One region of the Mycobacterium sp. 050128 genome, then DNA from elsewhere that is predicted to be linked to it. Evidence: riboswitches for the same ligand, from Rfam matches in the RefSeq annotation. Region 1 holds a riboswitch; the other holds the start of a gene.
The links. A riboswitch is a leader RNA that binds a small molecule or an ion and turns the genes downstream of it on or off. The one in region 1 is predicted to bind cobalamin.
Positions count from the first base shown of each region.

Region 2: linked by a shared signal. The riboswitch ahead of metE (5-methyltetrahydropteroyltriglutamate--homocysteine S-methyltransferase) and the one ahead of SKC41_RS24520 ((2Fe-2S)-binding protein) in region 1 are both predicted to bind cobalamin.

Region 1 covers NZ_JAZGLW010000004.1:235,799-251,263, forward strand. Annotated here, with positions in the region: gene SKC41_RS24510 (glycosyltransferase) at 1-561, shown strand, start outside; gene SKC41_RS24515 (DUF3046 domain-containing protein) at 585-779, shown strand; gene SKC41_RS24520 ((2Fe-2S)-binding protein) at 877-1,551, opposite strand; cobalamin riboswitch at 1,595-1,720, opposite strand; gene recA (recombinase RecA) at 1,888-2,928, shown strand; gene recX (recombination regulator RecX) at 2,894-3,415, shown strand; gene miaB (tRNA (N6-isopentenyl adenosine(37)-C2)-methylthiotransferase MiaB) at 3,460-4,986, shown strand; gene SKC41_RS24540 (Rv2732c family membrane protein) at 4,974-5,603, shown strand; gene SKC41_RS24545 (DUF349 domain-containing protein) at 5,600-6,934, opposite strand; gene SKC41_RS24550 (DMT family transporter) at 7,190-8,092, shown strand; gene SKC41_RS24555 (DMT family transporter) at 8,538-9,476, shown strand; gene SKC41_RS24560 (hypothetical protein) at 9,512-10,207, shown strand; gene miaA (tRNA (adenosine(37)-N6)-dimethylallyltransferase MiaA) at 10,316-11,257, shown strand; gene dapF (diaminopimelate epimerase) at 11,342-12,220, shown strand; gene hflX (GTPase HflX) at 12,267-13,721, shown strand; gene SKC41_RS24580 (ATP-binding protein) at 13,734-15,465, opposite strand, start outside.
Region 2 covers NZ_JAZGLW010000001.1:2,824,776-2,840,240, reverse strand. Annotated here, with positions in the region: gene SKC41_RS13770 (TetR/AcrR family transcriptional regulator) at 1-41, shown strand, start outside; gene SKC41_RS13765 (SDR family oxidoreductase) at 148-990, shown strand; gene SKC41_RS13760 (SDR family oxidoreductase) at 1,067-1,705, shown strand; cobalamin riboswitch at 1,757-1,948, shown strand; gene metE (5-methyltetrahydropteroyltriglutamate--homocysteine S-methyltransferase) at 2,097-4,376, shown strand; partial or broken gene SKC41_RS13750 (DUF3556 domain-containing protein) at 4,528-6,240, opposite strand; gene SKC41_RS13745 (hypothetical protein) at 6,362-6,577, shown strand; gene SKC41_RS13740 (bifunctional 2-methylcitrate synthase/citrate synthase) at 6,582-7,700, opposite strand; gene prpB (methylisocitrate lyase) at 7,697-8,605, opposite strand; gene prpD (2-methylcitrate dehydratase PrpD) at 8,602-10,107, opposite strand; gene SKC41_RS13725 (short-chain fatty acyl-CoA regulator family protein) at 10,218-11,651, shown strand; gene SKC41_RS13720 (flavin monoamine oxidase family protein) at 11,816-13,183, shown strand; gene SKC41_RS13715 (GGDEF domain-containing protein) at 13,344-14,321, shown strand; gene SKC41_RS13710 (DoxX family protein) at 14,318-14,830, opposite strand; gene SKC41_RS13705 (pyruvate, phosphate dikinase) at 14,998-15,465, shown strand, end outside.

The sequences.
Region 1 (15,465 bases):
GTCGTCGTCGGGCCGCTGCACTTCGAGCCGACCGATCGCATCCTCGAGGTCCCGGCCGACTCCGGGCCGGTGATCGTCATCGCGCCGTCGACCGCCTTGATCGGGACCGAGGGTCTGGCCGAAGTCGCGCTGGGGTGCCTGACGCCGGGCGAGACGTTGCCGGCGGGCTCGCGCCTGCTGGTGTCGCGGCTGGACGGACCGGATCTGGCGGTGCCGCCGTGGGCGGTCGTCGGGCTGGGTCGACAGGACGAGCTGCTCTCGCATGCCGACCTGGTGATCTGCGGCGGCGGCCATGGCATGGTGGCCAAGACGCTACTGGCCGGGGTGCCGCTGGTGGTGGTTCCCGGCGGCGGGGATCAGTGGGAGATCGCCAACCGGGTGCGGCGACAGGGGAGCGCGCGGCTGATTCGGCCGCTGACCGCCGATGCGCTGGTGGAGGCGGTCAACGACGTGTTGTCGACGCCGGGCTACCGGGAGGCTGCGCGCACCGCCGCCTCCGGCATCCATCGCGTCGCCGACCCGGTTCGGGTTTGCCACCAAGCGCTGGCGCTCGCGAAATAGCCGGGCTCGGTATGTTGGCTGGCGTGCGGCTGACGGAGTTCAACGAGCGCGTAGTGCTGCGATTCGGCGCCGCCTACGGCGCATCGGTACTGGTAGATCACGTGCTGCCGGGTTTCGGCGGCCGGACCGCCGCGCAGGCGATCGAGGACGGCATCGAACCCCGCGACGTCTGGCGGGCGTTGTGCGTCGACTTCGACGTGCCGCGCGAACAGTGGTGAGCTCTTAGCTCACCGGCTCTCCGTTGAGTGCGCACCTCGAGCGCCTTACCCCCGCACTCGCCGCCTGGGAGGCACACTCAACGCCCGGGAGGCACACTCAACGCCGGGTCGAGCGCGGTGCCTGGGGAAACACGCAGTCACCGCACACCGATCGCCCGGGCAGGCGATAGAACAGGCAGCAGCTGTCGCGCGTGAAGCCCAGGTGTGAGCCGGTGATGGCGCCGGATCCGGACAGCACGCCGGTGTCCAGCAGGGATGCGGTGATCTCGACGATCCGCGCACGCAGGTCCGGTCGGGCCGCGAGCAGCGCCCGTGACGCGCCGACGAGCGCGGACGCGATGTTGCCCGCCAGCAGGGCGGGCGCCAGTGTGACCCGCAAGCCGGCCGCGAACGGCTGCATATGCTGTTGCACCACCAGGCGATACGACTCGGCCGCGATGTCCTCGACCGGCTCTCCGATGGGCTCGGGTAGGCGCAGCTGCGCCCCGTCGTCGGCACGTTGCAGGTGTTGCAGGTCCGGGACGACGCCGTGGGCCAACGCGCAGGCCAGCACCGGTGACCACAGCCGGGTGGCGTGGCCGAGGTGGACCAGGGAGGCGCCGATCCGCAAGTCCGTCGTGTGGTAGCGCTTGGCTGTGGTGTCGATCAAACCCGCAAAGCCGTCGCCGTAGTCCTGGCGGACCGGGTGCCAACCTGGCGCCCCGCCGCCCACGGTCAGTGCGAAAAACCCTTTGTAGGAAGATATTTCGGCAAGCTCGCCGGAGATATCCATGCGTGCGCATCCGGCCTCTCTGGGGAGGTCCGCCCCAGCGTCTAGTGAGGAAGCGCCGGCGGTGAGTATCTGGCTCGCGGGGCAAGAATGCGCCCGATCACAGTGGCGGGACCGCACCGGATTCGCACCGGTTTCCTCTTCATGCAGGCCCGTCGGCACCCTGTCGGTAGCCGATATTGCCACACGCAACCGCCTACGGCGTGTCAAACTTGATTCGAACAGGTGTTCGTCTACCGTGGTGATCACGCGAAGAAGACGACTTGTCGGTGGCCATCTCTAGTGTCACGGCCAACCGACCGATAACGGTCAGAAGAACACCGACTATAGGAGAGCACCATGGTGCAAGCCCCCGACCGCGAGAAGGCTCTCGAACTGGCGATGGCCCAGATCGAGAAGAGCTATGGCAAAGGCTCGGTGATGCGTCTCGGCGACGAGCAGCGTCAGCCGATCTCGGTCATTCCGACCGGATCCATCGCATTGGACGTGGCTCTGGGCATCGGCGGACTGCCACGCGGCCGGGTCGTGGAGATCTACGGCCCGGAATCCTCGGGTAAGACGACCGTCGCCCTGCACGCGGTGGCCAACGCTCAGGCCGCCGGGGGTGTCGCGGCGTTCGTCGACGCCGAGCACGCTCTGGACCCGGACTACGCCAAGAAACTCGGCGTCGACACCGATTCCCTGCTGGTCAGCCAGCCCGACACGGGGGAGCAGGCCCTCGAGATCGCCGACATGCTGATCCGCTCCGGCGCCCTGGACATTCTGGTCATCGACTCGGTGGCCGCATTGGTGCCGCGCGCGGAACTCGAGGGCGAGATGGGTGACAGCCACGTCGGGTTACAGGCCCGGCTGATGAGCCAGGCGCTGCGGAAAATGACTGGCGCACTGAACAATTCGGGGACCACCGCGATCTTCATCAACCAGCTCCGTGAGAAGATCGGGGTGATGTTCGGCAGCCCCGAAACCACCACGGGTGGAAAGGCTTTGAAGTTCTACGCGTCGGTGCGCTTGGATGTGCGCCGGATTGAGACACTCAAGGACGGCACCGATGCGGTCGGTAACCGCACCCGGGTCAAGGTCGTCAAAAACAAAGTGGCGCCGCCGTTCAAGCAGGCCGAGTTCGACATCCTCTACGGCCGCGGCATCAGCAGGGAGGGGTCGCTGATTGACATGGGTGTGGATCAGGGCTTCATCCGCAAGTCCGGTTCCTGGTTCACCTACGAGGGCGAGCAGCTCGGCCAGGGCAAGGAGAATGTCCGCAACTTCCTGGTGGAGAACGCCGATATCGCGAACGAGATCGAGAAAAAGATCAAGGAAAAGCTGGGCATTGGCGCGGTGCTGACCGATGACGACGTCCTCCCCGCCCCCGTCGATTTCTGAGCCTGCCCGCGAAGAGCAGGCGCGGGCGCTGTGCCTACGCCTGCTCACCGCGAGGTCGCGCACGCGGGCCGAGTTGTCCGGCCAGCTCGCTAAACGCGGGTATCCCGGCGACGTCAGTGCTCGGGTGCTCGACCGGCTCGCCGCCGTCGGGCTGGTGGACGACCGAGACTTCGCCGAGCAGTGGGTGCGGTCCCGGCACACCAGGGCGGGAAAAAGCAGGCGTGCGTTGGCCGCCGAATTGCACACCAAGGGCGTCGACAAAGAGGTCATCAACACCGCACTGGCCGGGATCGACGCCGGTGCCGAGCGGGGCCGGGCCGAAGAACTGGTGCGGGCCAAGCTGCGGCGGGAAACGCTGAGCGGGGACGACGCGCGGATCACCCGCCGGCTGGTGGGCATGCTGGCCCGCCGCGGCTATGGCCAGAACCTGGCCTGCGAGGTTGTCCTCGCCGAGCTGACCGCCGAACGGGAACGCCGCCGCGTCTAGCTGGGGGTTCATGGGGCAGGCCCCGGTCGCCGTACCATGGCCCCGTGACTTCGACAGTGGCGCCGGACGCCGCGAGCCTGGCCGGGCCCGCGGCGGGGTCGGGGCGCACCTATCAAGTCCGCACCTACGGATGCCAGATGAACGTCCACGACTCCGAGCGGTTGGCTGGTCTGCTCGAGGCCGCCGGCTACCGACGCGCCCACGAGGGCGCCGACGCGGATGTGGTGGTCTTCAACACCTGCGCGGTGCGCGAAAACGCCGACAACAAGCTGTACGGCAACATCAGCCACCTGGCCCCGCGCAAACGCGACAACCCCGACTTCCAGATCGCCGTCGGCGGCTGCCTGGCCCAGAAAGACCGAGACTCCCTGCTGCGCAAGGCGCCATGGGTCGATGTGGTCTTCGGCACGCACAACATCGGGTCGCTGCCCACCCTGCTGGAGCGGGCCCGGCACAACAAAGTCGCCCAGGTGGAGATCGTCGAGGCGCTGCAGGAATTTCCCTCATCGCTGCCGAGCGCCCGCGAATCTGCCTATGCCGCTTGGGTTTCCATCTCTGTCGGCTGCAACAACAGCTGCACGTTCTGCATCGTCCCGTCGCTGCGCGGCAAGGAGGTCGACCGCAGCCCGGCCGACATCCTCGCCGAAGTGCGATCGTTGGTGGCCGATGGCGTTCTAGAGGTCACGCTGCTCGGGCAGAACGTCAACGCCTACGGTGTCTCGTTCGCCGATCCCGCCGTGCCCCGCAGTCGCGGCGCCTTCGCCGATCTGCTGCGGGCCTGCGCAGACATCGACGGACTGGAACGCGTGCGGTTCACCTCGCCGCACCCGGCCGAGTTCACCGACGACGTCATCGATGCGATGGCCCAGACGCCCAATGTGTGCCCGGCCCTGCATATGCCGTTGCAGTCGGGGTCGGACCGGATGCTGCGGGCAATGCGGCGCTCGTACCGCGCCGAGCGCTACCTCGGCATCATCGACCGCGTGCGGGCGGCGATGCCGCACGCGGCCATCACCACCGACCTGATCGTCGGATTCCCCGGCGAAACCGAGGAGGACTTCGCGGCCACTCTCGACGTGGTGCGCCGGGCCCGGTTTGCCGCCGCGTTCACCTTCCAGTACTCGAAGCGGCCCGGAACCCCGGCCGCCGAACTCGACGGGCAGCTGCCGAAAGACGTTGTGCAGGAACGCTATATGCGGCTGATCGAACTGCAGGAGCAAATCTCGTTGGAGGGCAACCGCGAACTGATCGGCCAGCGGGTCGAATTGCTGGTCGCCACCGGCGAAGGCCGCAAAGATGCTCGCACCGCTCGCATGACCGGGCGCGCGCGCGACGGCCGACTGGTGCACTTCACCGCCGACACCCCGGTGCGCCCCGGAGACATCGTCACCACCGCGGTCACCGAGGCCGCGCCGCACCACCTGATCGCCGACGCCGGCATCCTGACCCACCGCCGCACCCGGGCCGGTGACGCGCACGCCGCCGGACGGCGCCCGCGCGGGATCGGTTTGGGCATGCCGGGCATTGGGCCGGCGATTCAACCAGTCGAAACCCAGGGATGTGCCCGATGACGAAAGAACACACGGACTTTGATGCGCTGCGCGCCGAGATCGAGGCCGCAGAACGCCGCGTTGCCCGCGAAATCGACCCCGGTCCAAGGGCATTGATCGTCGCCATCCTGGTGTTCGTGCTGCTGGGATCGTTCATCTTGCCGCATACCGGCCACGTCCGGGGCTGGGATGTATTGTTCAGCAGCCACGGCGCCGGTGCGGCCGCGTTGTCGCTGCCGTCGAAGGTATTCCTCTGGTTAACACTGGTTTTCGGCGTCGGGTTCTCGATGCTGGCATTGCTGACCCGTCGCTGGGCGCTGGCCTGGATCGCGCTGGCGGGCTCGTCGATAGCCAGCGCGACCGGCCTATTGGCGGTGTGGTCGCGCCAGACCGCGGCCGCCGGTCATCCCGGCCCGGGGATCGGGCTGTGGATCGCGTGGATCACGGTGATCCTGTTGACGTTCCACTGGGCCCGCGTGGTGTGGTCACGCACGATCGTGCAGCTCGCGGCCGAGGAGCAGCGGCGCCGGATCAGCGCCAAGCAACAGTCCAGGACGCTGCTGGAGACCCTGGGGGACCAGGACACCCCCGATGGTCCCGATGCCGAGGCGCCGCCAGAGCAGGCGGCGGGCCGCTAGGACCTGCGGGTCAGCGCCTGGGCGGCCGCTTGGGCCCACTGCCGCCACTGTTCGGCGTTGGCCTGTGCCTCTTCGGCTTCCTTGGTCCGGCCGGCGGCGGCCGCCTTGCGGGCCTGCTGCTCGTAATGCTCGGCGCGGGTGGCGAACTGCTCGGCACGGGCCTGCGCCTCGGGATCAGACCAATTCGATTCGCCGGCGTCGCGCACCTTCTTCTCGACGGCACGCAGCCGCCGCTCCAGATCGGCTGACCGTTCCCGGGGCACCTTGCCGATCGCGTCCCATCTGTCGGCGATCGACCGCAATGCCGCCCGGGCGGCTTCGTGGTTGCCGGTGTCGATCTTCTCGGCCTCGGCCAGCAGCGCCTCCTTGGCGGTGGCGTTGGCCTGGAACTCCTGATCCTTCTCCGCCGTCACGGCATTGCGGGCGGAGAAGAAGGCGTCCTGGGCGGCCTTGAAGCGCTTCCACAGCGCGTCGTCGACCTCACGGGTCGCGCGCCCCACCGATTTCCACTCGGTCAGCAGCTTGCGGAATTCGGCGCTCGTTGCGGCCCAGTCGGTCGAAGTGGCCATCTCCTCGGCTCGCTCGCACAGCTGCTCCTTGGACTGCCGCACGCCCGCGCGCTCGCGATCCAACTCGGCGAAGTGCGAGCCACGCCTGCGGTTGAACGCTTCGCGCGCCGCCGAATAGCGCTTCCACAATGCGTCGTCGACCTTGCGATCCAGTCCGGTGATCGTCTTCCACTCATCGAGAATCTCGCGCATCCGGTCCCCGGCGAGCTTCCAGTGCGTCGAGTTGGCGGCCAGATCCTCGGCCTCGGCGGCCAGCGCCTCCTTGCGGGCGGTCTGTGCGGCTCGATGCTCGTCGCGGCGGGAGCGGTCGGCGGCGACCGAGGCCTCGGCGTGCTCCACCAGCACGGTCAGCCGGCCGGCGAGCGCGTCGACATCACCCAGCACCGAGGCCGTCGGCAATGTCTCGGCCAGCGCGGCCGCGTTGGCCTTGATCTTGCGGGCATCGCCGCTCCCGGAGGCCAGCCGCTCCTCCATCAGCGTGACCTCGGTGCTCAGGTCCTCGAATCGCCTGCCGAAGTGGGCGAAGGCGGCCTCACGGTCGCCGGCCTGCCAGGAGCCGATGATGCGTTCGCCGGCCGAGCTGACCAGCCACACCGTCCCGTCGTCGTCGACGCGTCCGTACTGATGCGGATTGCTGGCCGGTGGCAACACCACCGGGTGGGCGCTGGGTCGCGGTGTCGGGCCCGGGCGGGGACCGGGTCGCGGCCCGGGACGTGGTGCCGGGATGGGCGCATCGCTGGAGCGGGGCTCGTCATCGGTCATGCGCTCGTCACCATCTCTTGCACCCTTTCGCGCGCTCGCTGTTCCCGCGCACCTGCCGCGCGTAGCGGCACCTCTACGGTCGGGAGACTTGCTGCGATCGACAGCCGCTCCGTCACCGATTCCACCAGTATTCAAGCAGCTTGGCGGGCCGTATGCCGCAACCTGATCGTCACCGCCTTGACAGCCTCTGTGAAACAGTGTGGGCACCCGGCATTTTTACGGTGATCGGCCCTCGACTTCGGAGAGAAACCGCACATGGACAAGGTGGACATCGCCGCGTTGCTCGCGTTGAGTTCGGCGCTGTGCGTCGCCATCGGCGACGTCCTCCAGCAACGCGCGACGCATCGGATTACCGACACCTCACTGGGGCAGCTGCGGCTGTTCGCCAAGCTGGCCCGCAACCAGCGGTGGCGGTGGGGTGTGCTGATCCTGATCGGGAGCATCGCGTTGCAGGCGGCCGCGCTGGACCAGGGGTCGGTGTTGCTGGTGCAGGCGCTGCTGGTCCTGTCGTTGCTGTTTGCCCTGCCGATCGGCGCGCGGCTTGCCCAGCGCAGGGTTTCCAGCCGGGAGTGGATCTGGGCCACGGTGCTGACCGCCGCGGTGTGCGTGATCGTCACCGTCGGCAATCCGCGGGCCGGTCATTCGACCGTGTCGCTGCAGACCTGGGCCTACGTGGCGGCGGTGCTCGGACCGTTGCTGATCGGGTCCATCGTCACGGCCCGTATTCGGGGCGGCACGCTGGCCGCGGTGCTGTTCGCGTTCGTGTCCGGCTCGCTGTGGGGGATCTTCGCGGTGCTCACCAAGGGCGTCGTCCATCGGCTCGGCGAAGGCGGCGCGACGGTGCTCGCCAGCCCGGAGCTCTACGCCTGGCTGCTGGTCGCGCTCGGGGGATTCACCTGGGAGCAGTCGGCGTTCCGGGCCGGCGCGCTGACCGCGTCCATGCCGACCCTGCAAGTGTCGCAGCCCGTCGTGGCGGCTTTGCTGGGTGTCGTCGTCCTCGGCGAGACGCTGAATACCGGCCGCGGCGGCATGGTTGCCCTGATCGCGGCCGCGGTGGTGGTGGCGGCGGCCACCGCCGAACTCGCCCGCGTCGATGCCGTCGCGACCAGCAAACGTGTCCAGGCCGCGTTGGGTGATGCCGCCGAACAACCGGCGTAGGACGCGGATAACGGTTCGATTCCACCGTTGCCGGAGCCGTAGGGCGGGCACGCGGCGCCCGGTACCGTGTTAGTGACAATTGGTGTTGTTGGTACTTGTGGGGCTAGAGGGGGCGCGACAAGATTGCCAGGGGTGGGGTCCCCGCGGCGGCGGATTGAGCCCGCGACTACAGCGGTGGCGATCGTCGTCGCCGCGCAAGCCGCGGTCGCCGGGCTTGTGACACCATGGGAGCGAGTTCATCGGTCCTATCGGGCGTCACCAGCCAGCCACAGCCTTGCCACAGGCTCTACACAGGTTCGTGAACTATTTGTTGCGCAGGACCGTTTCTTCCCAAGTGGCGCGGGCAATTTCGACGCTCACACAACGGAAACGGCTCCGAAACGGGTAGCGAATACCCGTCGCAGATGATGGCCCTCGTGGCCACGGGCCGGGGAGGAGGTCGCAGGTGGAGAAGACGGATATCGCGGTTATTCTCGCCCTGCTCGCCGCGTTCGCGTCGGCACTGGGCAATGTCGTCCGTCAGCGTTCAGCGCAGGAGATCACCGACAAGCCGGTGGGCCACCTCGAGCTCTTCCGGATGTCGGTGCGTGACGGCAAGTGGTGGCTGGGCGCCGGCGGGGCCATCGCGAACTACGCCCTGCAGGCCGCCGCTTTGACGCTAGGCTCCGTCATGCTGGTCACGTCATTGCAGGTCACGGCGCTGCTGTTCGCGCTGCCGATCTACGCGCGGATGACCCGGCGCTCGGTCACCCGCTGGGAATGGACCTGGGCGCTGCTGCTGGCCGCCGCGTTGGCGGTGGTCGTCGTCGTCGGTGATCCGGATCCCGGCGCCTCGCGCGGCTCGGTGCAAACCTGGGTGGTGGTGGCCCTGGTGATGGGCCCGGCGCTGGTGTTCTGCGTGTGGGGCGCGCGGAAGTGGCCCGGCTCGGTCGCCGCGGTACTGCTGGCCATCGTCGCCGGTTCGTCGTTGGCGCTGTTCGCGGTCCTGACCAAGGCCGTGGTGGTGATCGTCGGAGACGGCGTCGGTGCGCTGTTGACCGCGCCCGAGTTCTACGCGTGGATAGCCGCTGCCCTCGCCGGGATGATCTTCCAGCAGTCGTCGTTCCGTGCCGGCTCGCTGACCGCCTCCCTGCCGACGTCGGTGGTGGCCAAGCCGGTCGTCGGTTCGATCCTCGGTATGGCCGTGCTCGGTGAGTACCTCGACTGCAACGGAACTGCGAAGGTGGTGCTCGCGGTTGGTGTCGTGGTGGTGGTGGTCGCGACCGTGGCTCTGGCCCGCGGTGAGGCGGCGACGATGTCGAGCAGCTTCGCGGAGAAGCTGGCGAAAAAAGCGCTGCGCCGATCGGCTGAGGCGCGCCTCGCCGAGGCGGAGTGCAGCAGCTGACGGTCGGTTTGGCGGGCGTCGATTAGTTTGATGTCGTGCTGAGCGCCATTGCGATCGTTCCCTCCACGCCGTTGCTTGTTCCCGAGCTCGCCGGGGTGGCGGCCGCCGAATTGGCCGACCTGGCCACGGCGGTGCTGGCGGGGGCCGCGCTGCTGCCGCCGCGGTGGGTCGTGATCGGCACGGGCGACGCCGACGATGTGGTGGGCCCCAACGGGATCGGCAGCTTTGCCGGCTACGGCGCCGATGTGCGCGTCCGCCTATCGCCGCGGGCCGCCGAGCCCGCCGATGTGGTGGCCGACTTCCCGCTCAGCGCGTTGATCGCCGGTTGGCTGCGCGGCCGGGTCCGGCCCGAGGCCGCCGCGCAGGTTCGCGTCTACCGCGGCGACCACGACGTCGACACCGCGCTGGACATGGGCCGGCGGCTACGGGCCGAGATCGACCAGGCGTCCGATCCGCTCGGCGTGCTGGTTGTCGCCGACGGCGCGAACACCCTCACCGAGGGTGCGCCCGGCGGCTTTGACCCCGCTGGCCCCGACGCCCAGCTGGCCCTGGCCGACGCGTTGGCGAACGGCGACAGCGCCGCGCTGGCCGGGCTGCCGGAGCAGATCCTGGGGCGGGTCGCATTCCAGGTGCTGGCCGGGCTGACCGAGCCGGGACCGCGTTCGGCCAAGGAGCTGTACCGGGGAGCGCCCTACGGTGTGGGGTACTTCGCCGGAGCCTGGCAGCCATGAGACCCGCGGCGATCGCAAGCTCGGCGGTACGCCGGGCGCGGCGGGTCGACGCATGAGACCCGCGGCGATCGCAAGCTCGGCGGTACGCCGGGCGCGGCGGGTCGACGCATGAGACCCCTGGCGATCATCGGCCCCACCGGGACCGGCAAGTCGCAGCTGGCCCTCGACGTCGTCGAGCACCTCAGCGGCGAGGTGGGTGCCGAGATCGTCAATGCCGACGCCATGCAGTTTTACCGCGGCATGGACATCGGGACCGCCAAGCTGCCCGTCGACGAACGCCGCGGCATCCCGCATCATCAGCTCGACGTCCTGAATGTCACCCAGACCGCGACCGTCGCCCGCTATCAGCGGGCCGCCGCTGCGGATATCGAGGCGATCGCGGCCCGCGGTGCGGTGCCGGTCATCGTGGGCGGCTCGATGCTCTACGTCCAGTCGCTGCTCGACGACTGGACCTTTCCCGCCACCGACCCCGCGGTGCGGGCGCGCTGGGAACAACGGCTCGCCGAGGTCGGCGTGGGCGTGCTGCACGCCGAGCTGGCCCGTCGCGACCCGGCCGCCGCGGCGGCGATCCTGCCCACCGATGGCCGCCGCACGGTGCGTGCGCTCGAGGTTGTCGAGCTCACCGGCCAGCCGTTCGCGGCGTCCGCGCCCCGCATCGGCGCTCCCCGCTGGGGCACCGCCATCGTCGGATTAGATTGTGAAACAACCCTTCTCGACGAGAGATTGGCCCGCCGCACCGACACCATGTTCTCCCAAGGCCTGGTCGACGAGGTGCGGGCGCTGCTACTCGAGGGCCTGCGCGACGGCGTCACCGCGTCACGCGCGCTCGGCTACGCGCAGGTGCTCGCCGCGCTCGATGCCGACGATCCCGCAGCGTTGCGCGACGCGCAAGAGCTGACGTTCGTGGGCACCCGCCGCTATGTGCGACGGCAACGGTCGTGGTTTCGCCGCGATCACCGCGTGCACTGGGTCGACGTGGGCGCCGCGACCGAGTCGGACCGCGCCCGTGTCATCGCCGACACCGTGCGGGCGTGGCGGCACGTACCCTGAACAGGTGATCCGCGCCAATGACGAAGACCCTGGCATGGCCGGGGTTGTGGGGGCACCTCCCGCGTGCGGGGGCGAATGGCGCACATGATCTTCGCCAAGGGCCACGGCACCCAGAACGACTTCGTGCTGCTGCCCGACCTCGACGCCGAGCTGCCGCTCACCCCGGCCGGCGTGGCCGCGCTGTGCGACCGCCACCGCGGGCTGGGCGCCGACGGCGTGCTGCGGATCACCACCGCGGGTGCCGCCCTGGAAGCCGGCGTGCTCGATCGCCTGCCCGATGGTGTCGGCGCCGACGACTGGTACATGGACTACCGCAACGCCGACGGCTCGACCGCGCAGATGTGCGGCAACGGCGTGCGGGTGTTCGCGCATTACCTGCGCGCCAGCGGCCTGGAGACGCGCGACGAGTTCGTCGTCGGATCGCTGGCGGGGCCGCGGATGGTCACCATGCACCACGCCGACACCACCAACGCCGACGTCACCGTCGACATGGGCAAGGCCAACCGGATGGGTAGCGGGGGGGCGGCCTACGAGGTCATCGTCGGCGGCAGGCGCTTTCGCGGGTTGGCGATCGACGTCGGCAATCCGCACCTGGCGTGTGTCGACCCGCAGCTGAGTAGCGACGAGCTCGCCGCGCTGGACGTCGCCGCGCCGGTGCACTTCGACCGGGCGCAGTTCCCGGAAGGCGTCAATGTCGAAGTACTCACCGCGGCGGCCGGAGGCGTGGTGCAGATGCGGGTCCATGAGCGCGGGGTCGGCGAAACCCGTTCGTGCGGAACCGGAACCGTCGCGGCCGCGGTGGCCGCGCTCGCCGACGCCGGGGCCGACACGGGCACGCTGACTGTCCGGGTGCCCGGGGGCGACGTCGTCGTCACCATCACCGACGCCACCAGCTACCTGCGCGGGCCGTCGGTGCTGCTGGCCCGTGGCTTAGTAAGCGAGGACTGGTGGAACGCTCAATAATTCGAATGCACGCCACGGGTTTGGCGTGCATCATTGCTAATTGCCTATGACACATCCCGAAATGCCGTACCACGATCAACCGGCCGACCATCCCGCGTCCGAGCCCAGTGTCGGCGAGCTCGCCCTCGAAGACCGATCGGCACTGCGCCGCGTCGCCGGCCTGTCGACCGAACTCACCGACATCTCCGAGGTCGAGTACCGCCAGCTGCGGTTGGAACGCGTCGTTCTGGTCGGCGTGTGGACCGAGGGCAGCGCCGCCGACAACCAGGCGAGCATGGCCGAGCTGGCGGCCCTGGCCGAAACCGCCGGCTCGCAGGTGCTCGAGGGGCTGATCCAGCGCCGCGACAAGCCCGACCCGTCGACCTACATCGGCTCCGGCAAGGCCCAGGAGTTGCGCGAAGTGGTCGTGGCCACCGGCGCCGACACCGTCATCTGCGACGGTGAGCTGTCCCCGGCGCAGCTGACCGCACTGGAGAAGGCCGTCAAGGTCAAGGTCATCGACCGCACCGCGCTGATCCTCGACATCTTCGCCCAGCACGCCACCAGCCGGGAAGGCAAAGCACAGGTAACCCTGGCGCAGATGCAGTACATGCTGCCGCGGCTGCGCGGCTGGGGTGAGTCGATGTCCCGGCAGGCGGGTGGTCGCGCCGGCGGCAGCGGCGGCGGCGTGGGCCTGCGCGGTCCCGGTGAGACCAAGATCGAGACCGACCGGCGCCGCATACGCGAGCGAATGTCCAAGCTGCGCCGCGAGATCAAGGACATGAAGCAGGCCCGCGACACCCAACGCAGTCGCCGCGTGCACAGCGATATGCCGTCCGTCGCGATCGTCGGCTACACCAACGCCGGCAAGTCAAGCCTGCTCAACGCGCTCACCGGGGCCGGCGTGCTGGTGCAGGACGCGCTGTTCGCCACCCTGGAACCCACCACCCGGCGTGCCGAGTTCCCCGACGGCCGTCCGCTCGTGCTCACCGACACTGTCGGCTTCGTGCGGCACCTGCCCACCCAGCTGGTCGAGGCATTCCGTTCGACGCTGGAGGAGGTCGTCGACGCCGATCTGCTGGTGCACGTCGTGGACGGCTCCGACGTCAACCCGTTCGCCCAGATCAATGCGGTGCGCCAGGTGATCTCCGAAGTGATCGCCGACCACAAGGGGGAGCCGCCGCCGGAGTTGTTGGTGGTGAACAAGATCGACGCCGCGAGCGACCTGATGCTGGCCAAGCTGCGGCACGGGCTGCCCGGCGCGGTGTTCGTCTCCGCGCACACCGGCGAGGGCATCGACGCGCTGCGCCGGCGGATGGCCGAACTCGCCGCGCCCACCGACGCCGCCGTTGACGTGGTGATTCCCTACGACCGCGGCGACCTGCTGGCCCGCGTGCACGCCGATGGCCGCGTCCAGGAAGCCGAGCACAACTCCTTCGGCACCCGGATCAAGGCCCGGGTACCGGTGGCGCTGGCCGCGAGCCTGCGGCAATTCGCCACGGCCAACGGGTCGACCCCGTAGCGGTACCGGGCGTCACGTCATCGCGTCGGCCCAGTGCAGGTGCCCTTCGAAACCCAGGCTTTTCGCCATCGAGCGGTAGCGACTCAAGTAGTCGCGGTAGCTGTTCTGGTCGCTGTGCGCACGGGCCAGCAGCGCACGCATCCGCAGCAGCCAGATCTCGTTGAGGACGAACCCCGGCTCGGTCGGCACCGCGGCCAACCGGTCGACCATCGCTTGCGCCTCGTACACCTCGGCGTCGCCGCCTCGCCCCAGCAAGGCGGTCACCAATGCCGCGACGGCCGCGGCACGGATGACCATTTCACCGGATCCGGTCAGCTCGTTCACGGTCGCCCGGGCGATCGCGATGGCGTCGTCGAACTCCCCGGCCTCGGCCTTCAGCAGCGCCGTGCGGATGTCGACGATCGCCACGCTGAGCAGGTTGCGCTGTACCTGTTGCGCCTTGCGTCCGGTCAGTAGGAGTTGTGCGCCGGCTTGATGATCGGCTGCCTCAGCACGGGTCATGACGAGCCCGTGCGTTACCTGCGCGAGCGCCAATGCGCTTGCATCACCGGACTTTTCGGCATCGCGGAGCACGGCGGCGGTTTCCGCGAGGGCGGCGGCATCGGCTACCAGCAGGCCGTTCGTCACGGATAGGGAGTAGCCGTAGGTGACCACGATGACGATGCCTCGCTCACCGAAATCGCGTTGGATCGCCAGGGCGCGCCGCAGATCGGCGCGCCAGGAACTGTCCCCGAGCGCCGCCCGGGCTTGCGCGCGATAGAGCAGCGCGACCGCAAGTGGAGATCCCAAGCCCCATCCCATGAGATTGCCCGTCGAGCCGTCGTCGGCCATCAAGTCGGTCACCGCCTGTGCCACCCGAAGCGCTTCAGCCGCCTCGCCGGCATGCAACTTGGCGAACATCGCCGCCGACATCACGCCGAACATGCTCATCCGGTCGTCCGCGGAATCGAACAGCGCTATCTGTTCGGAGGCCAGCCGCGCAGCGTCGTGGTGGCGGTTGGCCATGGTCAACGACAACATCGCGCCGGAAAGGCCGGCGGCCAGCGAAACTCGGTTACCCGAGGCGGTGCACAGTGCTCGCAATTCACCGAATCCGGCCTCGTCGGCGGTGCTGCCCACGCGCCATGCGGTCGAACACAACAGTGTGCGGGGCAGAATGCGCAGCGAGATCTGGTCCGGAAATCCGGAGGGCAGCGCGTCAGCGACGTTGCGAGCGCGTTCCCAACTGGATCGCGCGGCCGCGACGTCGCGTCCCATCAGCCAGCTGCCGGCCCGCATGTGCCACCCGTACGCGCCGGCCAGGTCCCCGGCCGACTCCAGATGCTCGGCGACCAGCGCGGCGACGTCGTCTGCCGGTCCAGAATGCTGTTGCTGCAGCACGTCGGCCAACCGGCGGTGCAATTCGGCACGGTCGGATTTGAGCTGCGATTCGTAGGCGACAGCGCGGATCAGGGGATGCCGGAATGCGTAGCCGGCGCGCGAGCCGACCGTCGCCGGATCGACAAGTTGCGCCTCGATCAGCGCATCCACTTCCGCGCTGCCGATCAGGCTGACCAGCAGTTCGGCATCCAGCCGCGCCCCGATCACCGCTGCGGCGTTCAGCGTCCGCTTGGCCGCTGGATCAAGTCGGTCGATGCGGGCGGCCAGCGTTGCCTGCAGAGTCGCCGGCACCTTGACGTCGGCCACATCGATGGCGCAGCGGAAGTCGCCGCGGTCGCCGTCAAGCACACCGCGCTCGGCCAGA
Region 2 (15,465 bases), on a different contig from region 1:
GTGACACCGTCTTGCGCGGCGCCGCGGTGCGCGGCAAGTAAGTAACACCGTCTAATTCAATCTGGACCCGGTATTGAGCCAAATAACTGTTACCCATACAGTTGAGCAGTTAGAACCGCGTTAGCATTATCCGAGAAGGGGATTTCCATGACCATTGTCGATCGGTTGCGCTACGACGGCAAACGCGCGCTCGTTGTCGGTGGTGCGACTGGCATGGGCGCCGCAGCGGCCAAATCGGCGGCCGAGCTTGGTGCCGAAGTCATCGTGCTGGACTACGCGCCCGTGGATTACGACGTTGCCCAGGCGGTACAGGTCGACCTGCGCGATCCCGTCTCGATTGACTCCGCTCTCGACCAGATCACCGGTCCCATCCACGCGGTGTTCTCCGCGGCCGGCGTCGCCGACGGCACGATCGACCTGATGAAGATCAACTTCATCGGCCACCGCCATCTGATCGACCGCCTGTTGGAGCGCAACCAGCTTCCCAACGGCTCGGCCATCTGCTTCATCTCCTCGGTCGCCGGCATGGGCTGGGAGAACGACCTGGACCTGATGCTGGAATTCCTCGAGACGCCGGACTTCGCGGCGGCCGAGGCGTGGTGTCAGGCGCACGAGGCCGACGGAATCAACCACTACGGGACCAGCAAGAAGGTGATCAACACCTACGTGGCCACCCAGGGCTACCCGCTGGCGAAGAAGGGCATTCGCATCAACGCGATCTGCCCCGGGCCGACCGACACCCCGCTGGCCCAGGCCAACGCGGACCTGTGGCTGTCCTTCGCCCAGGACTACCGCGACGAGACCGGCTCCAAGGTGCACACCCCGGAGCAGATGGGCGACGTGATGGCGTTCCTCAACAGCGAGGCCGCCTGCGGCGTCAGCGGCATCACCGTGCTGGTGGACTCCGGACACACGATGGCCTCGATAACCGGTGCCTATGCGCCGGGCAAGCCGATCATGGACATCATCATGGGCAAGATCAAGCTCTAGGGGTGATCGCGAGCGCGGCGTAGCCGGGCGAAGTCGGGTCGCCACCATCGGACCCGGCGTCGGTACCGTCGATGGCATGGCACGAGTCATCGTCTTCGGCGGACACGGCAAGGTGGCACTGCAGCTGGCTCGCATCCTGAGCGAACGAGGCGAGCGAGTGACCTCCGTCTTCCGCAATCCCGACCACTCCGACGATGTCGCCGCCACCGGCGCCGAACCGGTGGTTGCCGACATCGAGCAGCTCGACACCAACGCACTGGCCGAGCTGCTGCCCGGACACGACGCGGTCGTCTTCTCGGCCGGCGCGGGCGGCGGCAATCCGGCCCGCACCTATGCCGTCGACCGGGACGCCGCGATCCGGGTGATCGATGCCGCCGCCCAGGCGGGCGTCAAGCGGTTCGTGATGGTGTCCTACTTCGGTGCGGGTCCGGACCATGGTGTGCCGCAAGACGATCCGTTCTTCGCTTACGCGGAGGCCAAGGCTGCCGCGGACGCCCATCTGCGAGCCAGCGCACTGGACTGGACGGTGCTCGGGCCCGGCCGGCTCACGCTGGAACCGCCGACCGGCAAGATCGTCATCGGCGCGGGCAAAGAGGTATCCCGCGCTGACGTCGCACTCGTGGTGGCCGCCGCGCTGGCGGACGACTCGAGCATCCGGCGGACCATCGAATTCAACAACGGCGACATCCCGATCCCAGAAGCCCTGGCGGGCTGATTAGACTGCGTCACGCAGCTGGTCTGCTTGCGCCGCAACCGCGGCGCGGGCATCGAGCGAGGCAACGTTAGTAACGCTTCGTGAGAGGGAACCCGGTGGGAATCCGGGACTGTCCCGCAACGGTATGCAGGAACGAACGCCGTCAATAGGCACTGGTCGCAAGACTGGGAAGCGACGGCCACTAGGAGCACCACCCGGTGCGCGCCTGCGAGTCCGGAGACCTGCCAGTTGTGCCGGGCGCACCCGTGCCCGGCGGCTCATCGCCTCGTGGAATGGGCGTTTGGCTGCAGCCGTTGGCGGTAAGTACCTGCAAGAAATGGGTGCTCACCGCGGCAGGATCGGCTGCACGTCCGCCGGCGGTGACCACCACGCCGATTGAAGGACGAATATCGTGACCTCCCAACCATTCACCGCAACTGTCGTCGGCTCTCCGCGCATCGGCCCGAAACGCGAACTCAAGCGCGCGACCGAGGGCTACTGGAAAGGCCGGACCAGCCGGGCCGAACTCGAAAAGCTCGCCGCCACCCTGCGCCGCGACACCTGGACGAGCCTGGCCGACGCCGGCCTGGACTCGGTGCCGGTGAACACCTTCTCGTACTACGACCAGGTACTCGACACCGCGGTCATGCTGGGCGCGTTGCCGGCCCGGGCCGCACAGGTTTCCGACGACCTGGATCGCTACTTCGCCGCCGCGCGCGGCAACGCCGATGTCGCGCCGCTGGAGATGACCAAGTGGTTCGACACCAACTACCACTACATCGTTCCCGAGATCGAGCCCGCGACGAAGTTCACACTGAACGCGAACAAGGCGCTCTCCGAGCTGAAAGAGGCGCTCGAGCAAGGGATTCCAGCGCGCCCGGTCGTCATCGGTCCGATCACCTTCCTGCTGCTGAGCAAGGGCGTTAACGGTGGCGGCGCGCCGATCGAGCGGCTGCAGGAACTGGTGGGAATCTACGCCGAGCTGCTGAGCCTGCTCGCCGACAACGGCGCCGAGTGGGTACAGATCGACGAGCCCGCGCTCGTTACCGACATCTCCCCCGACGCGCCCGCACTGGCCGAGGCGGTCTACTCCGCGCTGGGCAAGGTGAGCAACCGGCCCGCGATCTACGTCGCGACCTACTTCGGTGACCCCGGCGACTCGCTGAGGGCGCTGGCCCGCACGCCCGTCGAGGCGATCGGCGTCGACCTGGTTTACGGCGCCCGCGAGGCGACAGCCTCGATCGTTGGAGCGCCCGAGCTCGCGAACAAGATCCTGGTGGCCGGTGTCGTTGACGGGCGCAACATTTGGCGCACCGATCTCGAGGCGGCGCTGGGCAAGCTGACGACGCTGCTGGGTTCGGCGGCCCACGTAGCGGTCTCGACGTCCTGCTCCACCCTGCACGTGCCGTACTCGCTGGAGCCCGAGACCGGCCTGGACGACGCGCTGCGCAGTTGGCTGGCGTTCGGGCAGGAGAAGGTGGCCGAGGTGGTGACGCTGTCCCGGGCGCTGCACGAGGGCCGCGACGCGGTCGCCCAAGAGATCGCCGCCTCCAACGCCGCGGTGGCCTCCCGCAAAAAGGATCCGCGGCTGCACAACGATCAGCTCCGATCTCGGATCGACGAGATCGTCGCCACCGGTACGCACCGAGGTGACGCGGCACAACGGCGGACCAGCCAGGAGGCGCGGCTGCACCTGCCGCCGCTGCCGACCACGACAATCGGGTCGTTTCCGCAGACCGTCGTGATCCGCAAGGCCCGCGCGGCGCTGGTCGCCGGCGAGATCGACGAGGCCGAGTACGACAGGCGGATGAAACAGGAGATTTCCGACGTCATCAAGCTGCAGGAGCAGCTCGGCCTCGACGTGCTGGTGCACGGTGAGCCCGAGCGCAACGACATGGTGCAGTACTTCGCCGAGCAGCTGGACGGCTTCTTCGCCACCAAGAACGGCTGGGTGCAGTCCTACGGCAGCCGCTGCGTGCGGCCGCCGGTGCTCTTCGGCGACGTCATCCGCCGCCAGCCGATGACGGTGGAATGGGCGAAATACGCGCAGTCTCTGACCGACAAGCCGGTCAAGGGCATGCTGACCGGCCCGGTGACGATCCTGGCATGGTCGTTCGTCCGCGACGACCAGCCGCTGGCGGACACCGCCAACCAGGTGGCACTGGCGATCCGCGACGAGACGGTGGATCTGGAGTCCGCCGGCATCGCCGTCATCCAGGTCGACGAGCCGGCGCTGCGCGAGCTGCTGCCGCTGCGACGGGCCGATCAGGAGGACTACTTGCGTTGGGCCGTCCGGTCTTTCCGGTTGGCGACCTCCGGCGTCGCCGACTCGACCCAGATCCACACGCACCTGTGCTACTCGGAGTTCGGCGAGGTGATCGGCGCGATCGCCGATCTGGATGCCGACGTGACGTCGATCGAGGCGGCACGGTCGCACATGGAGGTGCTGGACGACCTGAACGCGGTCGGCTTCGCCAACAGCGTCGGCCCGGGCGTCTACGACATCCACTCGCCGCGGGTGCCGAGCACGGGCGAGATGGCCGAGTCGCTGCGAGCCGCGCTGCAGGCCCTGCCTGCGGAGCGGCTGTGGGTCAACCCCGACTGCGGGCTCAAGACACGCAACACCGACGAGGTGACCGCGTCGCTGCAGAACATGGTCGCCGCCGCGCAGGAAGTGCGCGCGGGGGTCTGACGGTCGACAGGCCCGAGCGTCACGCCGGCGTGGCGCTCGGGCTTCGGCGTCACTCTGGCGTGACGGTCGGCGGGGCCTCGGGCTCGAGCTCCTCGCGAGCCTCGGCCTCGACCGGCACTTCGGCCTCGGACTCGGGGGCAGCGGACTCGGACAGCACCTGGACCGGCACATCGTCGGCCCAGGGCTGCCGGGTGACCATGTCCGCGACTTTGACTATGCCGCGCTCGAATTCACCCGTCGCGGCGTCCACCAACCGGTAAGACTGCGTCTGCTTATGGATCGGCTGGGCGTCGAGTAGCACGACCCGCACCTCACCGGGCAGGAAGCCGCAGCGCTGCTGCATCGCGGCGATCAGCTGCTCGTTGTGCATATGGCCGTCGCCGAAATTCCATCCGACGGCGGTGCTGCAGATCCGCTCCCCGTCGGTGATCACATAGTCGTCTTCGTTCTGACCGGCCATCGCCCGATGCGCCAGCGTGAACAACGCCCGGCCGTGAGTGTTCATGGCGCGGAAGGCATATCCCAGATACATCGGGATCTGTGCACGCTCCTTGCCGTACACCTTCTCCAGCTGGGCCGCGGGCATGCTGGCGATCGAAACGATGTTGTGGTTGATCTTCTTGTCCGCCGAGGCCTTGATGCACCAGAGCGTGGTGTCCCAGTTACCGGCGTAATAGCGCATGCCGGGCAGGAACGAGATCTTGCGCGGAAACAGATTGCCCGCGATCACGATTGAGGCGATGAACGCGATGAAAATCCCGACCAGCACCGGGTTTTTCAAGTCGGTAAGTCCGGTATGGGTGTGGCCGACGAACAGCGCGAAGACACCGAAGATCATGAACACGTTCCATTCCAGCGGCACCCCCATGGGGATGGCCGACAGGATGCCGAAGTGGAAGATCACCATGATCGCGGCGGGAACCGCGGTCCACCAGCCGCCGTGCCCGACGAATAACGCGATGGGCACGCACATTTCGACGAAGGTGCTCACGTGGGCGAAAACCCGTGACAACCGTCCGGGCCGCAGATCGTCGGGGAACTTCTCGAAGAACATCCGCTTGATGAACCGGGGCCGGAACACCGGGTTGTTGGACATCATCGTTGACATCACGAACGGAAAGTGCTTGTTCAGCTTGGATGTGGCGGCGCCGATCCAGATCACCATGAACACCAGCTTGGCGGCGACGATCATGTCGACTCCGCCGAACAGGAACGTCACCGACAGCGTCGCGTACACCTCACCGCGGGCGGCCAGGAAGATCACCTTGTCGCGCAATCCCAGGATCCCGAGAAGCACCAGGATCAGCGCGATCCGCCAGGTGGGTATCAACCCGACCTGGGTGCCCAATTCCCGCACCGGGCCGGTGCCATCGGCAAACAGGGCCAGGAAGGTCACCAGTAAGAACAGTCCGTATAGCGCGTTGTCGACCAAGGTGCGGGCGGTGCCCTTGGTCCCCGGGACGCGGTTGGGCCATGGGGGCAGCCGGATGGTGTCGGGCCGCAGCCAATACAGGATCGACCCCAGCGGCGGGTTGAAGCGGTTGTTCAGCGGCCCAAAGCCGCAGCCCAGCCCGACCACCTCGAAGAGCATCGTGTACAGCACGACCTTCTCGAACACGATCGGCTCGGCGTACCACGACATGACGTCAGTGACGGCCAACCCGCGAGTGGTCGGCACCGCCAACAACCAAGCGAACAGGATGTAAAGCAAGATCTTGCCGACGTAAAACAGATGCAGAACGACCGGCGTTCCGAAACCGACCTCGGCCCAATGTCGGGCCATCGGGCGGATCTTCTCGCTGCGGGACAGCTTGCTCCACTCGTCGATGTCGACCTGCGGCAGTTCGGGTTGGAGAAATCCCATGGTTCCACACCCTAGAACCTGCTCTAGCCGACCGTGTTGCGGATCGCGGATGACACCCTTTGCCCGCAGGTTCTCCGGCGGTTAGCGTGATGTCCTGGCACCTGCTTAGGAGATGTCCATCATGAGCAGAATTCGGTTCCTGATATCGGCCGCCGTGTTCGCAAGCCTTGCGGTCGCCGGCGCCGGCACGGCGTACGGCCAGGCGCCCGCAGCGGGTGATTCCTGCACGGTGTTGCACTCCACCACGCAGGACGCCAACGGCCGGACGATGTGGTGCAACCCGACCATGACCGGCACCCACAGCCTGGTCTGGCAGTACGGCGGGCCAGCCGACTAGGTGCTCAACTGCGGGCCAGTGCCCGCTGGTCGCGTCCCGAGTAGGCGCTCAACGGCCGGATCAAGGAGTTCGACGCGGCCTGCTCCATGATGTGAGCGGTCCAGCCGGTGATTCTGCTCATCACGAAGATCGGCGTGAAGCAGGCGATGTCGAATCCCATCAGGTAGTAGGCCGGGCCGGTCGGGAAATCGAGATTCGGTTTGATACCAGTGGCGTCGAACATCTCGGCTTCCAGGATGTTGTACATGTCCAGCCAGCGATGCCCGTCGCGCGCCGCCGCGATGCGGCTCAGTGCGTGCTTCATCGTCGGTACCCGCGAGTCACCGTTCTTGTAGACCCGGTGCCCGAATCCCATGACCTTCTCTTTGCGGGCGAGCTTGCCGCGCAACCACTCTCGGGCATTGCCTGGCTCGCCGATCTCGATCATGTCGTGCATTACCGCCTCGTTGGCGCCGCCGTGCAGCGCGCCCTTGAGCGCACCGATGGCCCCGGTGACCGCGCTGTAGATGTCCGACTGCGTCGAGGTCACCACCCGCGCGGCGAACGTCGAGGCGTTGAAACCGTGTTCGGCGTAAAGGATCATCGACTGCTCGAATGCCCGCACGACCGCGGGTTCGGGCACCTCGCCGAAGCACATCTGCAGAAAGTTCTCGGTGTAGCCCAGCCCCCAGTGTGGTGGGATCGGCGCCAACCCGCGCCGGCGCCGCATGTCCACCGCGACAATGGTCGGCAACACCGCGAGCATGCGCAGCGCTTTGGCCCGGTTCGCCGAGTCGTCGTCCTCCTCGGGGTCCTCGGCGCCCAGAAAGCTGATGGCGGTGCGCACCACATCCATCGGATGACAGTTGTCGGGCAGCTTGGTCAGCAGCGACAGCATCGACCGATCGAGCCGGCGGCTGGCGCGCTCGCGCTGGCTGAACAGCGCCAGCTCTGCGTCGGTTGGCAACTCGCCGCGCCAGAGCAGGAATGCGACTTGCTCGAAACTGCAGTGCGCGGCCAGATCCTGCACCGGATATCCGCGGTAGGTCAGCGAATTGGTCTCCGGCACCACTTTCGAGATGGCGGTGGTATCAACGACCACGCCGGCGAGGCCCTTCTTGATGTCAGCGGTCGGCACGGTCATGACTGCTTCCCTTCAAGCGTGAAATTGTAAGTGTCGGTGTCGAACTCGTTGTAGTCCTGGTAGCGCAGCAGCGAGTACAGCCGGCCGCGGTGTTGCATGCGATCCAGCAGATCGAATTGCGTTCCTGATGACTCGATTTCGCGCAGGCCCGCTTCGACCGCGAACATCGCCAACCGCAATGTGGTAACCGGGTAAATGACGACGTTGTAGCCGATGTCGGCCAGCTGGCGCGCGCTCAGCAACGGCGACTTGCCGAATTCGGTCATGTTGGCCAGCAACGGAACATCGACGGCGGCGCGGATCGCCTCGAACTCCGCCACTTCGGTCAGCGCTTCGGTGAAGATCATGTCGGCGCCGGCCTCGGCGTAGGCACGAGCACGGTCGATCGCGGCCGGCAGACCCTCAATGCCGGCGGCGTCCGTGCGTGCGCAGATGACGAAGTTAGGGTCGCGCCGCGCGGATACCGCTGCGCGCAAACGCTTTGTCATGTCCTCGGCTGGGACGACGGCCTTGCCGTCCAAATGGCCGCAACGCTTGGGGTTGACCTGATCCTCGAGGTGGCATCCGGCCAGTCCGGCGTCCTCCAGGACCGCCACCGTGCGCGCGGCGTTCAGCGGCGCGCCGAACCCGGTGTCCGCGTCGATCAGCGTGGGCAGGTCAGTGGCGGCGGCTATCTGCGCGCCTCGCACCGCGACTTCGGTCAGCGTCGTCAGGCCGATGTCCGGCAACCCGAGATCGGCCGCCAGCGCGGCACCGGACACGTAGACGCCTTCGAAGCCCGCCTCGGCGACCGCCTTGGCCACCAGCGGCGAGAAGGCACCCGGAAGCCGCTGCAGCCGGCCACTTTCCAGGCCCGCCCGCAACGCGACGCGCTTGTCGGCGGCACTGGACGAGGAGCCCATCATCGGAAGATCCCCGACGGAACCACCGGCGCCTTGTCCAGCGTCCGCGGATCGACCACCACATTCAGCGCTCCCAACGCGCCGCCCTTAAGATCGGCTACGGCGTCGACAGCGGACAAGAACCGTTGCTGCTCAGCGGGTTCCACGACATCGTCCGCGAGTTCGGTGAACTTGCGGACATACTGCTCGCGCGCGAACGGCCGGGCACCCAGCGGATGGGCATCGGCCACGGCCAATTCATCGGAGATCACCTCGCCGCTCTTCAGCGTCACCTCTGCGCGCGCCCCAAAAGCCTTCTCGGCCGGATCGTTCGAGTGATAGCGACGAGTCCACTGCGGATCCTCGACGGTGCAGATCTTGTGCCACAACTCGACGGTGTCGGCCCGGTGCGCCCGCTCGGGAGCATACGAGCGCTCGTGGTGCCAGCTGCCGTCCTGCAGCGCAACCGCGAAGATGTAGGGCAGCGAGTGATCCAGCGTCTCGCGAGAGGCGTTCGGGTCGAACTTCTGTGGATCGCCCGAGCCGGTCCCGATCACGTGATGGGTGTGGTGGCTGGTGTGCAACACGATCGTCGCAACCTGATCGAGGTCGCCGACCCGGTCACGCAGCCGGCGCGCCAGGTCGATCGGTGCCTGGCTCTGGTATTCCGCCGAGTGCTCCTTGGTGTAGCTGTCCAGGATCGCGCGCTTGGGTTCACCCGGCTCCGGCAACGGCACCTGGTAGGTGTGGTCGGGACCGCCCAGCAGCCAGGCGATTACCCCGTCCTCGCCTTCCCAGATGGGCGCCGGGGCGCCTTCGCCACGCATCGCGCGGTCGACCGCCTCGATGGCGATCTTTCCGGCGAACGCCGGCGCGAACGCTTTCCAGCTGGAAATCAGGCCCTTGCGGGATTGACGGGTGGCCGTGGTCAGGTGCAGCGCTTGTCCGACCGCCTGATAGATGGTCTCGGTGTCCAGTCGCAGCATCGTCCCGATGCCCGCTGCCACCGACGGACCCAAATGTGCGACGTGGTCGATCTTGTGCTCGTGCAGGCAGATCCCCTTGACCAGATCGATCTGGATCTCGTAGGCGGTGGCCAGACCGCGAATCAGGTCGGCGCCGCGCACGTCGAGCTGCTGGGCGACGGCAACCAGCGGCGGAATGTTGTCGCCGGGATGCGAGTAGTCCGCGGCCAAGAACGTGTCGTGGAAGTCCAGCTCGCGCACCGCGACGCCGTTGGCCCAGGCCGCCCACTCGGTCGAATAGCTGCCCGGAACGCCGAAGACTCGGGCCCCACGCTGCACCGGATGCGCCAGCGCCTGTGCCCGCGCGGTGGTCACCGGCCGGCGGATCACCGAGGCGGCGCTGACGGCGGCGTTGTCGATGATGCGGTTGCGCACCATCTCCGCGGTCTCCGGAGCCACGGCGACCGGGTCTGCCGCTACCTCGGCAATCTTGAAAGCGAGGTGCTCGCGGCGGGGGAAGTGGTCGGCGCTACGCCGGGTTCGCACGTCATGGATGCGCATAAATCGCACAGTACGCAGCCGGGTAACCGCGGTAAATCCCCTAAAAGAGCGTAATTTTGTGTCCCGATCCCGGTGATTTTGCGAATTTTGCGAAAGGCAGTGGGCGTACCCTGTTGCAGGTGGCGAAGACGTTCGCGGGTGCGCGGCTGCGCCGGCTGCGCGAAGAGCAGGGGCTGACTCAGGTCGCGCTGGCGCGTGCCCTTGGATTGTCGACCAGCTACGTCAACCAGCTGGAAAATGACCAACGCCCGATCACGGTCCCGGTGCTGCTGACTCTTACCGAGCGATTCGACTTGCCGAATCAGTACTTCGCGCCCGAGTCCGATGCCCGACTGGTCGCGGATCTGCGCGAGATCTTCGCCGAGGGACCCGCGACGGCCAGCCAAATCGAGGAGCTCGTCGCCCGCATGCCAGAGGTCGGCCAGGCGCTGGTCAATCTGCAGCGGCGTCTGCACGACGCCACGTCCGACCTGGAAGCGCTGCACAGCCGGGCCAACGCCGATACATCCGCGGGACCCTCGCAGCCGATGCCCTTCGAAGAAGTCCGGGACTTCTTCTACGACCGAAAGAACTACATCGGGGATCTCGACGTCGCGGCCGAGCAGCTGTTCGACCAAAACCATTTGCAGACAGGCGGACTCGACAGCCAGCTGGCGGAGTTCGTTCGCGACCAGCTCGGCGTGACCGTGGTCATCGACGATGGTCAGGTCTTGAATCCCAACTCGAAACGCCTGTTTCGCGCCGAGTCGAAGACCGTGTATCTGGCCCGGTGGCTGCATCCGGGCCAACGCGCCTTCCAGTTGGCAACCCAGATCGCATTGCTCACCCAGGCCGAGCTGATCGCACAACTCATCGACGGCGACGACCAGCTCAGCGATGATGCGCGGGGCGTGGCACGCATCGGGCTGGCCAACTACTTCGCCGGCGCGCTGTTGTTGCCCTACCGGCGATTCCTCGAGGCCGCCGAGGCCATGCGCTACGACATCGACCAGCTGGCAAGACGTTTCGAGGTGGGGTTCGAAACCATCTGTCACCGACTGTCCACGCTGCAACGCCCGAGCGCCCGCGGTGTCCCGTTCATCTTCGTCCGGACCGACAGCGCGGGAAACATCTCGAAACGCCAGTCCGCCACGGCTTTTCACTTCTCCCGCGTCGGCGGCAACTGCCCCCTCTGGGTGGTTCACCACGCATTTTCCCGTCCCGGCCAGTTCATGACTCAGATCGCACAAATGCCCGATGGGCGCACCTATTTCTGGCTCGCCAGGACTACGTCCGCGGAACCCAGCCGCTATCTCGGCCCCGACAAGACCTTCGCGATCGGGCTCGGTTGCGATGTGGCCCACGCCGAGAAACTGATCTACTCCGTCGGCATCGACCTCACCGGCCTCACCGGCGCCGGGGCGATAGTGCCGATCGGCGCGGGGTGCAAGATCTGCGACCGGGCCGCCTGCCCGCAACGCGCCTTCCCCTACCTCGGCCACCCGGTGCACGTCGACCCACACTCCAGCACCGATCTGCCCTATCCGCCGATAATCCCGTGCTGAGCGGCCCCCAAAACTGCGATCGGCCAACGCTTTTGCATAGGCGTAAAAGACCCTCAGCGACGGCGGCCCGAATCGGTACATGAATTCCGCGCGAACGGACTGCTGTCGTGTTGCGATCGGTGTAGTTTGCTGCTCAGCGGGGCAACGGCAACCGAGGAGCGGTCATGGCGGACGTCGATTATTGCGTGGTCGGAGCGGGTTTCGCGGGTTTGACGGCCGCGTTGCGGCTGAAGCAAGCCGGGCACTCGGTGGCCTTGCTGGAGGCCCGCGACCGCGTCGGTGGTCGCACCTTCACCGTGACCCGCGACGACGGCGTATGGGTCGACCGCGGCGGCGCTTGGATCGGGCCGGGGCAGGACCGCATCTACGCGCTGATGAACGAGTTCGGCGTGCCGGAGTACAAGCAGCACAACGACGGCGACGCCATCATGATCGTCGACGGCAAAAAGCACCGCTACGGCGGCACCATCCCGTGGAGCATGAGCCCATGGGCGATCGCCAACCTCGGAATCGGCCTGGCCTCCATAGACGAGATGTGCAAGGCGATTCCGCGCGAGGCCCCCTGGGAAGCGAAGAAGGCGCAGGAGTGGGACCGCATCACCATCGGCGAATGGATCCACAAGAACACCGCGTCCAAGCAGGCCCGCGAGATGCTGGACATGGCGCTGGGCGGCACCTACACCTCGGCCGCGTCCGAGACGTCGCTGTTGTGGTGTTTGACGCAGATGGGGTCCTCCAACGGGGGCGCCACCTTTGTGATCTCCGGCAAGGGCGGCGCCCAAGACGCCCGTCCGGTGGGCGGTATGGGCGCCCTGCACCGCCCGATGGTGGCGGAACTCGGTGACGCACTGCATCTTTCGCGACCCGTCCACCAGATCGCCCAGGACGCCGACGGCGTAACCGTCACCGCGCAAGGCCTGACCGTGCGGGCCAAGCGCGCCATCGTGGCAATACCGCTGGCAATCGCCAGCTCGATCGTCTACGAGCCGCTACTGCCGGTGGACCGGGCGATGCTGCACCAGCGCATGCCCAGTGGCGCGGTCATCAAGATCTCGATGATCTACGACGAGCCGTTCTGGCGGGCCGATGGGTTGTCCGGCCAGACGTCGTCGCCGGGTTCCCCGGCCACCCTGACCATCGACGCCTGCACCGATACCGCGGACCCTGGCATCCTGTGCGTGATCACCGAGGGCCCCGCGGCACGCCGGCTGACCAAGCTCGAGGAGGCCGAGCGCAAGGCCGCCGTCATCGACGAAGTCGTCGACCGGTTCGGCTCTAAGGCCCGCTCGCCGCTGGAATTCCACGAGCAGAACTGGACCACGGAGCGGTATTCCGGCGGTGGGATGATCAGCCACGCCCTCACCGGCGTCCTCACCGAATACGGGTACACCCTGCGCCCACCGTGTGGTCGCATCCACTGGGCCGGAACCGAGAGTTCGGCCGTCATGTGCGGGTGGATCGACGGAGCGATTCGTTCCGGGGAGCGCGCCGCGACCGAGGTGGCCGCGGCCGAAACCGCCGCGGTCGGCTAGCCTCAGCACGCCTACCTGGACATCCCCGGCGTGCCCGCTCGACAGAGCAGTGCCACAATGGGCCGAATATCGGCATCACGGGGGCGTGACCAGGAGAGTTGACGGGATGGGTGTAAACGTCCCAGGCCCTTTGGGTCGTCGATCCGCTCAGCGATATCGGCTGCGGCTACATGCCAGCGCCGGCAGCGGCTTCTACGCCAGGGAGCAAGTTCGGCTGCTCCGAATCTACTTGGGCGGCACAACTTTTCTTTACACCTATGGCGCGACGTTCACCCTCTTTCCCATTCACAAGGGCCTGACCTACGCGAACCCTACCGGGGGCATCATCGCGATCGTCCTCGGCATCGCCGCACTTGTCTGGTTGGGCGTGCGTCCCGACCGACCCGCGCCGGCGACCGCCGTTGCGATCGCGGCCACCCCGATCGTGATGGCCTTCCACATCGCGATCCTCGCCGAGTTCGTCTGCCTGATCGCGCCGATCTTCCTGGCCATGTACCTGCGCGCCTTCCACTCGCCGCGCCGCGGGGCGATTCTGGTCGCCGTGCTGACCGGGGCATGCGTCCTGGCTCTTGCGGTCGCACCGACGCCCAAGCTGGGGATCGACTACTTCATCTTCGTGATCGCCATCGTCGGTGCCGCCGAATCGTTCGGGTTGCTGATGCGAGCCCTGGTCGCCGCGGCGTGCACCGATCCCCTGACGCGTCTGCTCAACCGGGCGGGCTGGGAGATCGCCACCGCCGACCTGCTGGACCGCTCCCGTTCGGCGGCGATCACCATCACCGTCATGGTGCTCGACATCGACAACTTCAAGACGATCAATGACACCCACGGGCACCTGGCCGGCGACGAGCATCTGATCAGCCGGGCGGAATGCTGGCGAAAACTCGCGCCCGCCAATGCCGTTCTGGCCAGGCTCGGCGGCGACGAATTCGCGGTGTGTATCGCCGACGACGCGAACCTGGCACCGGGCAGTTCGGCTCGGTTTATCGACGACGTCCGCCTGCACACCCCGGGCACCAGCATCGGCACCGCATCGCACAGCGCTGCGGGCGCCGACATCGCCGCGCTGTACGCAATCGCCGACGCGGCACTCTACGACGCCAAGCGCAAGAAGCTTCCGGGCGCGCTGGGGATCTAGCCGGCTCGCTTGGCCGGCGGGCGGTAGAAGATCAGCAACTGGCCGATGGCGCCGGCCAGGCCGAGCACCACCGAGATCAGCAGGCCGTTCCAACCGATCAGCGGGTCGTTGATCCCGAAAATCGCCCAGTCCAGGCTGAGCCGGCCGGGGCCCAGCGTGGCGACCGCGATCGCGCTGATCGCCAGGACCAGGTTGTACTCCCAGCCCTCCTTGACGATGAAGAACCCGTTGTGGCGATGGACGGTCCAGGCCGCGACCAGCATCAGCGACACGAAGCCCGCCGCCGGGATCGGTGTGAGCAGCCCGGCCGCCAGGCCCAGCCCGGCGGCCATTTCGGTGCTGGCGGCCACGGTGGCGTGGAACTTGCCCGGCTTCATACCGATGCTCTCGAACCAGCGCGCGGTGCCCGGTATGCGGCCGCCGCCGAAGAACTTGTTGTAGCCATGCGCGGCCAATGTCACGCCCAGCACCAGCCGCAGGATCAGTAATCCGACGTCATAGGGAGTCATACGTGCAAACCTAGATCATCGGCCGGATCGGATAACAGCAGCGGTGAGCGGCTGTGGCCGGCGATCAGTGTGGGAACATAGCGGGCGTTCCCGCGTATGCCGAAACCAGAGCCAGGAGGGGGTGCACCACGGCGCGTATCGCACGAGGCAACAGCACTCCCGAGAGCATCGGGCATGCCGCCACCTCCACCGACCACACCGTGGTGTTGCTGAACGGCGACGCGGACCATCCGCGGCAGATCCTGGGCAACAAGGGCCACGGCATCGAGGTCATGCGTCGGCACGGCCTGCCGGTGCCCCCCGCGTTCTGCATCACCACCGAGGTGGGCCTGCGGTATCTGGCCGAGCCCGCGACGACGCTGGACGCGATCTGGGACGACGTGCTGAGCCGGATGAAGTGGCTGGAGACCGAAACCTCCCGCACGTTCGGCCGCGGTCCGCGGCCGCTGCTGGTCAGCGTGCGCTCGGGCGCCACCCTGTCGATGCCCGGCATGATGGACACGATCCTGAACGTCGGCCTCAACGACGAGGTGACGAAGGCGCTAGCCGCATCGGGGGCCGAGAAGTTCGCCCAAGACACCCGGTTGCGGTTCACCGATATGTATCAGCGCATCGTCGGCGGAGAATCGCAATCC